3 regions of the Paraoerskovia marina genome follow, and region 2 is predicted to be linked to each of the others. Evidence: riboswitches for the same ligand, from Rfam matches in the RefSeq annotation. Region 2 holds a riboswitch; each other region holds the start of a gene.
What was found. A riboswitch is a leader RNA that binds a small molecule or an ion and turns the genes downstream of it on or off. The one in region 2 is predicted to bind S-adenosylmethionine.
Positions count from the first base shown of each region.

Region 1: linked by a shared signal. The riboswitch ahead of BLU20_RS02840 (hypothetical protein) and the one ahead of BLU20_RS00035 (rhodanese-like domain-containing protein) in region 2 are both predicted to bind S-adenosylmethionine.
Region 3: linked by a shared signal. The riboswitch ahead of BLU20_RS02295 (hypothetical protein) and the one ahead of BLU20_RS00035 (rhodanese-like domain-containing protein) in region 2 are both predicted to bind S-adenosylmethionine.

Region 1 is NZ_LT629776.1:627,926-631,175, forward strand. It holds gene BLU20_RS02835 (excalibur calcium-binding domain-containing protein) at 1-756, opposite strand, end outside; gene BLU20_RS02840 (hypothetical protein) at 878-1,315, opposite strand; SAM riboswitch class IV at 1,331-1,445, opposite strand; gene BLU20_RS02845 (cold-shock protein) at 1,585-1,788, opposite strand; gene BLU20_RS02850 (ABC transporter substrate-binding protein) at 2,272-3,250, shown strand, end outside.
Region 2 is NZ_LT629776.1:4,857-8,106, forward strand. It holds gene BLU20_RS00030 (aminotransferase class V-fold PLP-dependent enzyme) at 1-943, opposite strand, end outside; SAM riboswitch class IV at 975-1,090, opposite strand; SAM riboswitch class I at 1,203-1,298, shown strand; gene BLU20_RS00035 (rhodanese-like domain-containing protein) at 1,304-1,753, shown strand; gene BLU20_RS00040 (O-succinylhomoserine sulfhydrylase) at 1,750-3,027, shown strand; gene BLU20_RS00045 (LLM class flavin-dependent oxidoreductase) at 3,109-3,250, shown strand, end outside.
Region 3 is NZ_LT629776.1:479,655-482,904, forward strand. It holds gene BLU20_RS02285 (FhaA domain-containing protein) at 1-195, opposite strand, end outside; tRNA gene BLU20_RS02290 (tRNA-Leu) at 441-523, shown strand; gene BLU20_RS02295 (hypothetical protein) at 804-1,508, opposite strand; SAM riboswitch class IV at 1,519-1,635, opposite strand; gene BLU20_RS02300 (ATP-binding cassette domain-containing protein) at 1,931-3,250, opposite strand, start outside.

The DNA of each region.
Region 1 (3,250 bases), 620 kb from region 2:
CTGGTTCTGGTTCTGGTTGTTGCTGTTCTGCGCCTCGTCCTCGCGGTCGCTGATCTCGCTCTCCCGGTCGTCGAGCGCGTCCTGCTCGTCCTTGAGCGCGGCCTGGTCCTCGGCGAGCTGCTCCTGCTGGGCGGTCAGGTCCTCCATGTGCGTCTCGAACTCGGCGCGGTCGTCCGCGAGGGAGTCGCGCTCCGCCTCGGCCTTGGCCTGCGAGGCGTTCGCCTCGGCGATCGCCTCGCTCGCGTCGCCCCGTGCGGCGAACGCGAGGACCAGCCCGATGACGAGCCCTGCGCAGAGCCCGCCGATCGCGGCGGCGACCATCGGGCCCGTCGCGGTGCGCCGTCCGGAGGACCCGTCCTTGCTCGGGTTGCCCGCGCCGGATCGGCTGCCGCGTGACGGCGCCCCGGCGGCCGGGGAGTCGTCGGGGGTCGCGCCCAGGGCGACGACGCCGCTGGCGGACGCGGTCGGTGTCGACCCCGACGGGCTGCGGGTGGTCGACCCGCTGGTGGCCGTCCTGTCGCCCGAGCTCCGGACGGTGGTCGTCCTCGTGCTCGTGGCCGCCGGAGTGCGGACCGCCTGCATGACGGCGGTGGCACCCGGATCGGTCGCGGCGGGGACCACGGTCGTGGCGTCGTCGTCGTCGACCCAGTACTCCCAGCCGGGAGGGGCCGGGGGCCACGACGGGTCGGGCGACCAGGTCGCATCGGGCTCGAACCCGGGCGGGGTGCTCCACCCCGGGGGCGGGTTGAAACGCATGTCAGGCTCCTCGATCGGTTGCGCGGAACACTATGCGGCAAGCGAGGTGGTTTGCGCCAGACCGTGTGCATTTTTGGGCAGGCGGACGACGCCGGCCTCCCGTGTCGGGAGCGGCCTCCGGTCAGGTGGTCGCGGGGCGGGGAGCGGGGCCGACGCCGCACTCGACGAACGCGGAGACGGTCCGGATCGCGTCGTGCGCGTCGTCGACGACGTACCGCAGGGCGTGGTGCTCCTCGTGGACGGCGACGAGGTCCCCGACGTGGAGCGCGGCCCGCAGATCAGCGGCGTGCCAGAGGATGGCGCGGTTCGGCACCGGTGCGGGCTCTCCGAGACCCGTCGGTCCGGACGGCGCGGCAGGGAGGACGTCGGCGTCGTAGCCGACACACGTGAGTCGTTCCGACACGGACCGCACCACCCCGGTGCGCCATCCCCACGGCGTGGCGTCGAGGGCGGCGCGCTGCGTCGGTGTGAACCCGTACCCCGGTGTGACCGGAAACACAGCCGCGGTGGCCTCGGGCGTGCGCGTGCCGGCGAGGGGAAGGGTGGTGGCGGAGGCCATCTGCGTACTCCTGACGTGGTGCGCTTCCCCCACCGGCGGCGGGGGCGGGTCTTCCTCCGGGAGCACCGTGCGCACTGGCGCGGTTGCCGGTCCCGCACGCCGGAGGGCGATACCACGGGGCCTCATGACCGCGACCATCGTAGGCCGATCCGCCCGCGGATGGCGAGCCCGTCGTCGGGCACCGCGTCCGCACGCAGAACGACCCCCCGCCACGAGTGGCGAGGGGTCGTCGGTTCAGCTGCCGCGTCAGGCGGCGGGCTGAGAAAAAATCACGCGGGGCGGATGTTCTCCGCCTGCGGGCCCTTGGGGCCCTGCGTCACGTCGAACTCGACGCGCTGCGCCTCTTCGAGCGTGCGGTAGCCCTGCGTCTGGATCGCCGAGTAGTGGGCGAACACGTCGGCGGAGCCGTCCTCGGGGGCGATGAAGCCATAGCCCTTCTCCGAGTTGAACCACTTCACGGTACCGAGCGTCATCTTGTTTCTCCTTCAAGAGGTGTCAACGGCCCCGACTTCCGAGGCCGGCATCACGGTGATTCGTCGTCAACTCTTGGGTAAACAAGGTCCGCCCGGTCCGGAGACCGAAGCGCAAGGACAAGCGAACTGCATTCTGCGAGTACGAGCGTACCGGGTTTGAGCCAGGGACACCATGGCCTGACGGCAGAATCATGTGGAGATTTCCGCGCCGCCGGTGCCGCCGCTGCCGCCGGTGCTGCACGCGCGGCCAGGCGGTGCGGTCGCGGGTCGAGGCGGGGCTGTGCGACGTCGTCGCCGCCGAAACGGCACGATCGTGCCGGTATTGCCCGCCAGGTGAGACGAAACGTGTCATGAGTCACATCACGGTAACGATCGGGCGGAACTGTGCCCCAGGACACATCGCCGACACATTCGCTGCCTACTGTGACCGCACGGCACGAATGGTGTCGTGGATCACAGGTCCACCTCGGAGGGAAAAGACTTATGAAGCGACGGACCCTTGCGACGCGAAGCCTCGCGCTCGCTGCAGCCCTCAGCCTGGGCCTGGCGGCCTGCTCGACCGACGACGGCGGCGACAGTGCCGACGGTGGCGGCGACGGCGGCGGCGGCGACGACCAGCTCGTCGTCGGGACGCTCCTGCCCCTGACCGGAACCCTCGCGTTCCTCGGCCCGCCCGAGGTCGCAGGTGTCGGCCTCGCGGTCGACGAGATCAACGAGGCCGGCGGCGTGCTCGGCAACGACGTGACCATCGAGGGCGCAGACTCCGGCGACTCGACGGACTTCAACGTCTCGACCCAGTCGGCGACCGACCTCATCGGCAAGGACGCTGACGTGATGATCGGCGCCGCGTCGTCGAGCGTCTCGCTGAACGTCGTCGACATGGTCACCGAGGCCGGCGTCATGCAGATCTCGCCCGCCAACACGTCGACCACGCTCTCGGGCTACAGCGACCTCTTCGCGCGCACCGCCCCGCCGGACTCCGTCCAGGGCTCCGCCCTCGGCTCGCTCATCCTCGACTCGGGGGCCACCAAGGTCGGCTTCCTCGTCCAGAACGAGGACTACGGCACGGGCCTGCGCGACAACGTCCAGCAGACGATCGAGGCAGGCGGGGCCGAGGCGGTCTACGGCGGCACCGGGGCCGGGCAGGAGTTCCAGCCCGGCGAGTCGAACTTCTCCGCACAGGTCACCGACCTGCTCGCGCAGGACCCCGACGTCATCTCCGTGATCGCGTTCGACGAGACCAAGGCGATCGTCACCGAGCTCGTGGCCCAGGGCTGGGACCTCGGCGGCAAGACGTTCTTCTGCGACGGGAACACGGCGTCGTACGAGGGTGACTTCGACGAGGGCACCCTCGAGGGCGTCATCGGGACGATCCCCGGTGCCGAGGCCAAGGGTGAGTTCAAGGAGCGTCTCGACGCGTTCTACGCCGACTCCGAGGGTGGCGAGCTCACCTCGTACGCCT
Region 2 (3,250 bases):
GCACGGCCTCGTGCTCGGCGAGCTCGGCCGGGTCGACCGCCGCGAGCGCGTCGCAGGCCGCCGCGAGCGCCACGGCGCCGATGACGTTGGGCGACCCTGCCTCGTGGCGGGCCGGTGCGGACTGCCACCGGGTCTCGTCGAGCCCGACCTGACGCACGGCCCCGCCACCGGCCAGGTAGGGCGTGCCCGAGTCGAGCCAGTCGCGGCGGCCGACGAGCGCGCCCGCGCCGAACGGCGCATAGGTCTTGTGGCCGGAGAACGCGATCCAGTCGGCGCCGCTCCGGGCGAGCGAGACCCTGCGGTGCGGGACCAGCTGGGCGCCGTCGAGGACGACCCGGGCTCCGGCGTCGTGCGCGATCTTGACGACGTCCGCGAGGGGCAGAGACTCCCCCGTGACGTTCGACGCCGCGGTGACGGCGAGCAGGACGTAGGGGGTCCGCGCGAGCTCGGCGCGCAGGGCCGCGAGCGTGCCGGAGACCGTCGGTGCGGCGGTCAGCACCGTCGCGCTCCCGCGCTGCCAGGGCAGCAGGTTGGCGTGGTGCTCGAGGTCGAGCACCAGGACCCGACCCGGCAGGCCGTCGGGCCCCGCGGGGACGCAGCCGGCGAGCAGGTTCAACGAGTCGGTGGTGTTGCGCGTGACGACCGTGACGTCGTCCGGCCGTGCGCCGACGAAGTCGCCGATGGTGCGCCGGGAGGCCTCGTACAGGGCGGTCGAGACCTGCGAGAGGTACCCCGCACCGCGGTGCACGCTCGCGTACAGCGGCAGCACCTCGGCGACGCGCTCGGCGACGCTCGCCAGGGCGGGGGCCGAGGCGGCGACGTCGAGGTTGGCGTACCGGATCGGGGCGGCACCGACCCGCGGGACGAGGGTCTCGGCGCCGGTGACGGGGAGCACGGGGTCCAGGTGGTCACAGACCGTGGTCCCGAGAGTTGGTGCGCTCACTGCAGTCCTCCAAGATCCGGGACGCCGCGGCGTCCCACGCTTGCCGCGCACCACCTGGTGAACGGCCGGGTCGTCACCCGGGGCACCCCACCGTGGGAGGAGGGTTGCCGGCCAGCAAACCGGGGTTTCGCGCTGGCACTCATGACCTGCCTCCAAGAATGGCGAGCCGGTCCGGGCCTGTCAAAAGCCGATCTCGCATCGTGGGCATCAATTCTGAGACGGCGTGTTGACGCCCGTCCGCCGTGACGTACGATCCCTCCAACCATCCAGAGCGGCTGAGTGACTTGGCACGATGACGCCGCAGCAACCCCCCTGGCCCTCAGGGCGCGGGTGCTACCGCCACGACCGATGGAGGAGCTCATGAGCACCCCGGACATCCGACCCGCCGACGGCTTTGCCGGTCACATCACCCCCCAGGACGCGTGGGAGATCCTCGCCACCGACGAGCGTGCGGTGCTCGTCGACGTCCGCACCGAGGGCGAGTGGCGCACGATCGGCGTCGCCGACGTCTCCTCGCTCGACAAGGAGACCGTGTACACCCCCTGGGTCACCCAGCTCGGCCCGAACCCGCACTTCCTCGACCCCATCCTCGAGGCCGGCGTGACGCCGGGCGACGGGCGCACCCTCGTGTTCCTCTGCCGGTCGGGCAACCGCTCGATCGGTGCCGCCGCCGCCGCGACCGCGGCCGGTCTCGGCCCCGCGTACAACGTGCTCGAGGGCTTCGAGGGCGACGCCGACGCGCTCGGCGTCCGCAACCAGAACGGGTGGCGCGTCGCCGGCCTGCCGAGCACCACGTGGACCTCCGCATGAGCGCGCCCTACGGGTCCGTCGCGGGCCCCTCGGGCCCCGGCGAGGTGCCCGGAGGCCGTGCGCGCGGGCCTCTGCCCGCGAGCGCCCGTCCGGCGACGCTCGCCGTGCGCGGCGGGCACCGCCGCTCCGAGTTCGGCGAGACCAGCGAGGCGCTGTTCCTCACCCAGGGCTACGCCTACGAGTCAGCCGCCGAGGCCGAGGCCGCGTTCACCGGCGACGCCGACCGCTTCATCTACTCCCGGTACGGCAACCCGACGGTGCACACGTTCGAGGAGCGGATGCGCCTGATGGAGGGGGCCGAGGCCTGCTTCGCCACGGCGACGGGGATGTCGGCCGTCTTCACGTCGCTCGCGGCGATCGTCGGCCAGGGATCGCGCATCGTCGCGGCCCGCGCCCTCTTCGGCTCGACCCTCGTCATCTTCGACGAGATCTTCGCGCGCTGGGGTGTGCAGACCGACTACGTCGACGGTCACGTCCTCTCCCAGTGGGAGGAGGCGCTGTCCACGCCGGCGGACGTCGTCTTCTTCGAGACCCCGTCCAACCCGATGCAGGACATCGTCGACGTCCGTGCGGTCTGCGACCTCGCGCACCGTGCGGGTGCGCTCGTCGTCCTCGACAACGTGTTCGCGACACCGCTGATGCAGAAGCCGCTCGAGCTCGGTGCCGACGCCGTGGTGTACTCCGCGACGAAGCACATCGACGGCCAGGGACGTGTTCTCGGCGGGGCGATCCTCGGGTCGTCGGACTACATCGACGGCCCCGTGAAGACGATGATCCGCAACACCGGCCCGTCGCTGTCGCCGTTCAACGCCTGGACGCTGCTCAAGGGCCTCGAGACCCTCGACGTCCGGGTCCGCGCGCAGAACGCCGCCGCTCACCGGCTCGCCGAGCAGCTCGAGTCGCTCCCCGGGATCGCGGCCGTGCGTTACCCGTTCCTCGACTCACACCCGCAGGCCGACCTGGCCCGCGCGCAGCAGACCGGCGGCGGGACGGTCGTCACCTTCGACCTGGACGTCCCCGCCGGCACGGACCCCGAGACGGCGAAGAAGCGGTCGTTCCAGTTCCTCGACGCACTCCGCGTCGTCGACATCTCGAACAACCTCGGCGACACGAAGTCCCTGATCACGCACCCGGCGACGACGACGCACCGCAAGCTCGGACCGGACGGCCGCGCGGCCGTCGGAATCGCCGAGACGACGGTTCGTCTCTCGGTCGGGCTCGAGGACCCCGCGGACCTGATCGAGGACGTCGAGCAGGCGCTCGCCGCGGGCTGACGCGATCGCCGCCCCGGGGGGCCGCGCGAACGTGACGGACGAGACGGAACATCGGTGCCGGACGCGGCGTTGTACCCGGCGATGACTACCACGCCGCGCCTCTCCGTCCTCGACCTCGTCCCCGTCCGCACGGGCCAGTCCAGCGCGGAGGCGATCCACGCCTCGCTGTCGCTCGTCCAGCTCGCCGACCGTCTCGGGTTCGAGCGCTACTGGTTCGCCGAGC
Region 3 (3,250 bases), 470 kb from region 2:
GTCGTCCTCCGACAGGTTGATCGTGTACTCGTTGGGCACGACCGTCCTGTCGCGGCCCACGACGGCGGCACGATCGTCGACCTCGCGGCGCAGCGCGCTCGCCAGCTCGACCGGCTTGACCTCGGTACGCCCACGCGAGAAAGCGCTGTTGACGGCGCGTTCGACGCCGCGCTCGAAACGATCTAGGACGCCCATGCCACCTCCTCCCGTCGACGCACACGGCGACGACGCCACAGCCGCGCCCACCCGGTGCGGGCGCGGTCCCACTGATCGTAACGACGAGAGCGATCATTGGCCCTCTCGGTGCGACACGAGCGAGACACGGTGTGGTGAAGGTTCTGCGCACGCGCACCGGGCTGTCCTATTTGTCGCACGCACCGGCCGCCCCGCCGGGCTCGATTCAAGGATCAGGCCCGCTGCGTGCTAATCTCCTTCAGCGCGCGCGAGTGGCGGAATGGTAGACGCGCTAGCTTCAGGTGCTAGTGTCCGAAAGGGCGTGGGGGTTCAAGTCCCCCCTCGCGCACAGAGTCGGTCTCCTCCGGGAGATCGCAACGATGAAAGTCCCGACCGGGTCGACCGGATCGGGACTTTCGTCGTTTCTGGGGCGGCCGGTTGGGACCAGCGCCGCAGGTCGAGCTCAACCACCGTCGGTCGAGCCTGTCGAGACCGGGTTTCGACAAGCTCAACCTCCGCAGGTCGAGCTCAACCTCCGTTGGTCGAGCCTGTCGAGACCGGGTTTCGACAAGCTCAACCGCCGTCGGTCGAGCTCAACCGCCGTCGGTCGAGCCTGTCGAGACCTGCCGTCAGCGGAAGCGCAGACGGTGCGCCTGGACCAGGCCGATCAGATCGGCCCCGACGCTCCGAGAGGCGGCGGACAGCCGCTTCAGCGACTCCCGGAACCGGCGTCGGGCGTTCTTCAACTCTTGGTCACTGTCCCAACGACGCAGCATCGCGCCCAGACCCGCGACGGCGGAGAGCGCCTCGGCGTGCACGGCATGGTCTGTCGGCTCGAGTGCCTCGAGCCAGTCGGCGTAGCGCTGTACTCGCTGCTCCATCGCGTCCGAGACGAGACCGCTCCGGCGTAGGTCTCGGACGCCGATCGCCGGCGTCGTCGGCCCGCTACGGGTCGGACGCTCGACGATCGGGACGCCCTGCAGCACCGCCTCGTCGAAGACGCCGTGCACCCGGGCCTTGAGGTGGGCGCGCGCGGCAGCCACGCCAGAATCGTCTCTCACGGACGGGCCGATCAGCCGGTGAAGGATGGTCTGCCGGTCCGCGGGGGACGTCGCGGCCGCGGTGGCCAGATGGTGCGCGAAGTGGTGGCAGACGTTGCATAGCGTTCGGTTCCGGCTGAGCTCGGTCCGGCCCCACGAGCCGACCATGCAGGCCGTGCAGAGCATGCCGTGCTCGATGAGCGTCACGCCCGTTCGTCGTGCCCTCTCGCGACGACGCGCACCCGGCTCGTGTTCAAGGATTCCGTCGATCCGCAGGTAGTACTTCTCCACCATCCGTGGCTCCCTTCGCTCCTTCCCGCCACGGTCGTGGCGGGCCGGTCTTCCTCCTGGGGCACCGTGCGCGGGGTGGCGCGGTTGCCGGACCAGCACGCGGAGGGCGTATCGCTGGTCGCTCTTGACCTGGGGCAGGACGATAGCGGCGGATGGCGGGTGGTGCAAACCGGGACAAGCGGGTCTCGACAGGCTCGACCGACGGGGGTTGAGCTTGTCGAAACCGGGTCTCGGGCTACGGGTCTCGACAGGCTCGACCGGCGGGGGGTCTCGACAGGCTCGACCGACAGGCTCGACCGACGGAGGTTGAGCTTGTCGAAACCGGGTCTCGGTCTACGGGTCTCGACAGGCTCGACCGGCAGGGGTCTCGACAGGCTCGACCAACAGGCTCGACCAACAGGCTCGACCAACAGGCTCGACCAACGTCAGACGACGTAGTCCGCCAAGTGTTCCCCGGTGAGCCCGGCCCGGGCGGCCACGAGGTCGGCCGGCGTGCCCTCGAAGACGACGCGACCGCCGTCGTGCCCGGCGCCGGGGCCGAGGTCGATGATCCAGTCGGCGTGCGCCATGACGGCCTGGTGGTGCTCGATCACGATCACGGACTTGCCGGAGTCGACCAGCCGGTCGAGCAGCCAGAGCAGGTGCTCGACGTCGGCGAGGTGCAGGCCCGTCGTCGGCTCGTCGAGGATGTAGGTGCCGCCCTTCTCGCCCATGTGGGTGGCGAGCTTGAGCCGCTGGCGCTCGCCGCCGGAGAGGGTGGTCAGGGGCTGGCCGAGCTTGACGTACCCGAGCCCGACGTCGGAGAGGTGGCCGAGGATCTTCGCGGCGGCGGGGACGCGCGAGGCCCCGGTGCTGAAGAACTCGGAGGCCTCGGCGACGGAGAGCTCGAGGACCTCGCTGATGTTCTTGGCGCCGCCCGCGGAGTCGTCGTCGCCGAGGGTGTACTCGAGGACGGAGGCCTGGAAGCGTCGGCCCTCGCACTCCTCGCAGACGGTCTCGACGCTGGCCATCACCCCGAGGTCGGTGTAGATCACGCCGGCGCCGTTGCAGGTGGGGCAGGCGCCGTCGGAGTTGGCGCTGAAGAGACCGGGCTTCACGCCGTTGGCCTTGGCGAAGGCCTTGCGGATGGGGTCGAGCAGGTTGGTGTACGTCGCGGGGTTGGAGCGCCGCGACCCGCGGATGGGGTCCTGGCCGACCGACACGACGTCGGCGCCTGACGGGATCGACCCGTGGATCAGCGAGCTCTTGCCGGACCCGGAGACGCCGGTGACGACGACGAGCACGCCGAGCGGCACGTCGACGTCGACGTCCTGGAGGTTGTGCATCGAGGCGCCGCGGATCTCGAGGGTGCCCGACGGCGTGCGGACAGCGTCCTTCACCGAGGCCCGGTCGTCGAGGTGGTGGCCGGTGAGGGTGTCGGAGCCGCGCAGCCCGTCGACGGTGCCCTCGAAGCAGATCTCGCCGCCGGCGGTCCCGGCGCGCGGGCCGAGGTCGACGACGTGGTCCGCGATCGCGATCATCTCGGGCTTGTGCTCGACGACGAGCACGGTATTTCCCTTGTCGCGGAGCTGGAGCAGGAGGGTGTTCATCCGGTCGATGTCGTGCGGGTGCAGGCCGATCGACGGTTCGTCGAAGACGTATGTGACGTCGGTGAGCGACGACTCGAGGTGGCGGATCATCTTCACGCGCTGCGCCTCGCCGCCCGAGAGCGTCCCCGACGGGCGGTCCAGGCTCAGGTACCCGAG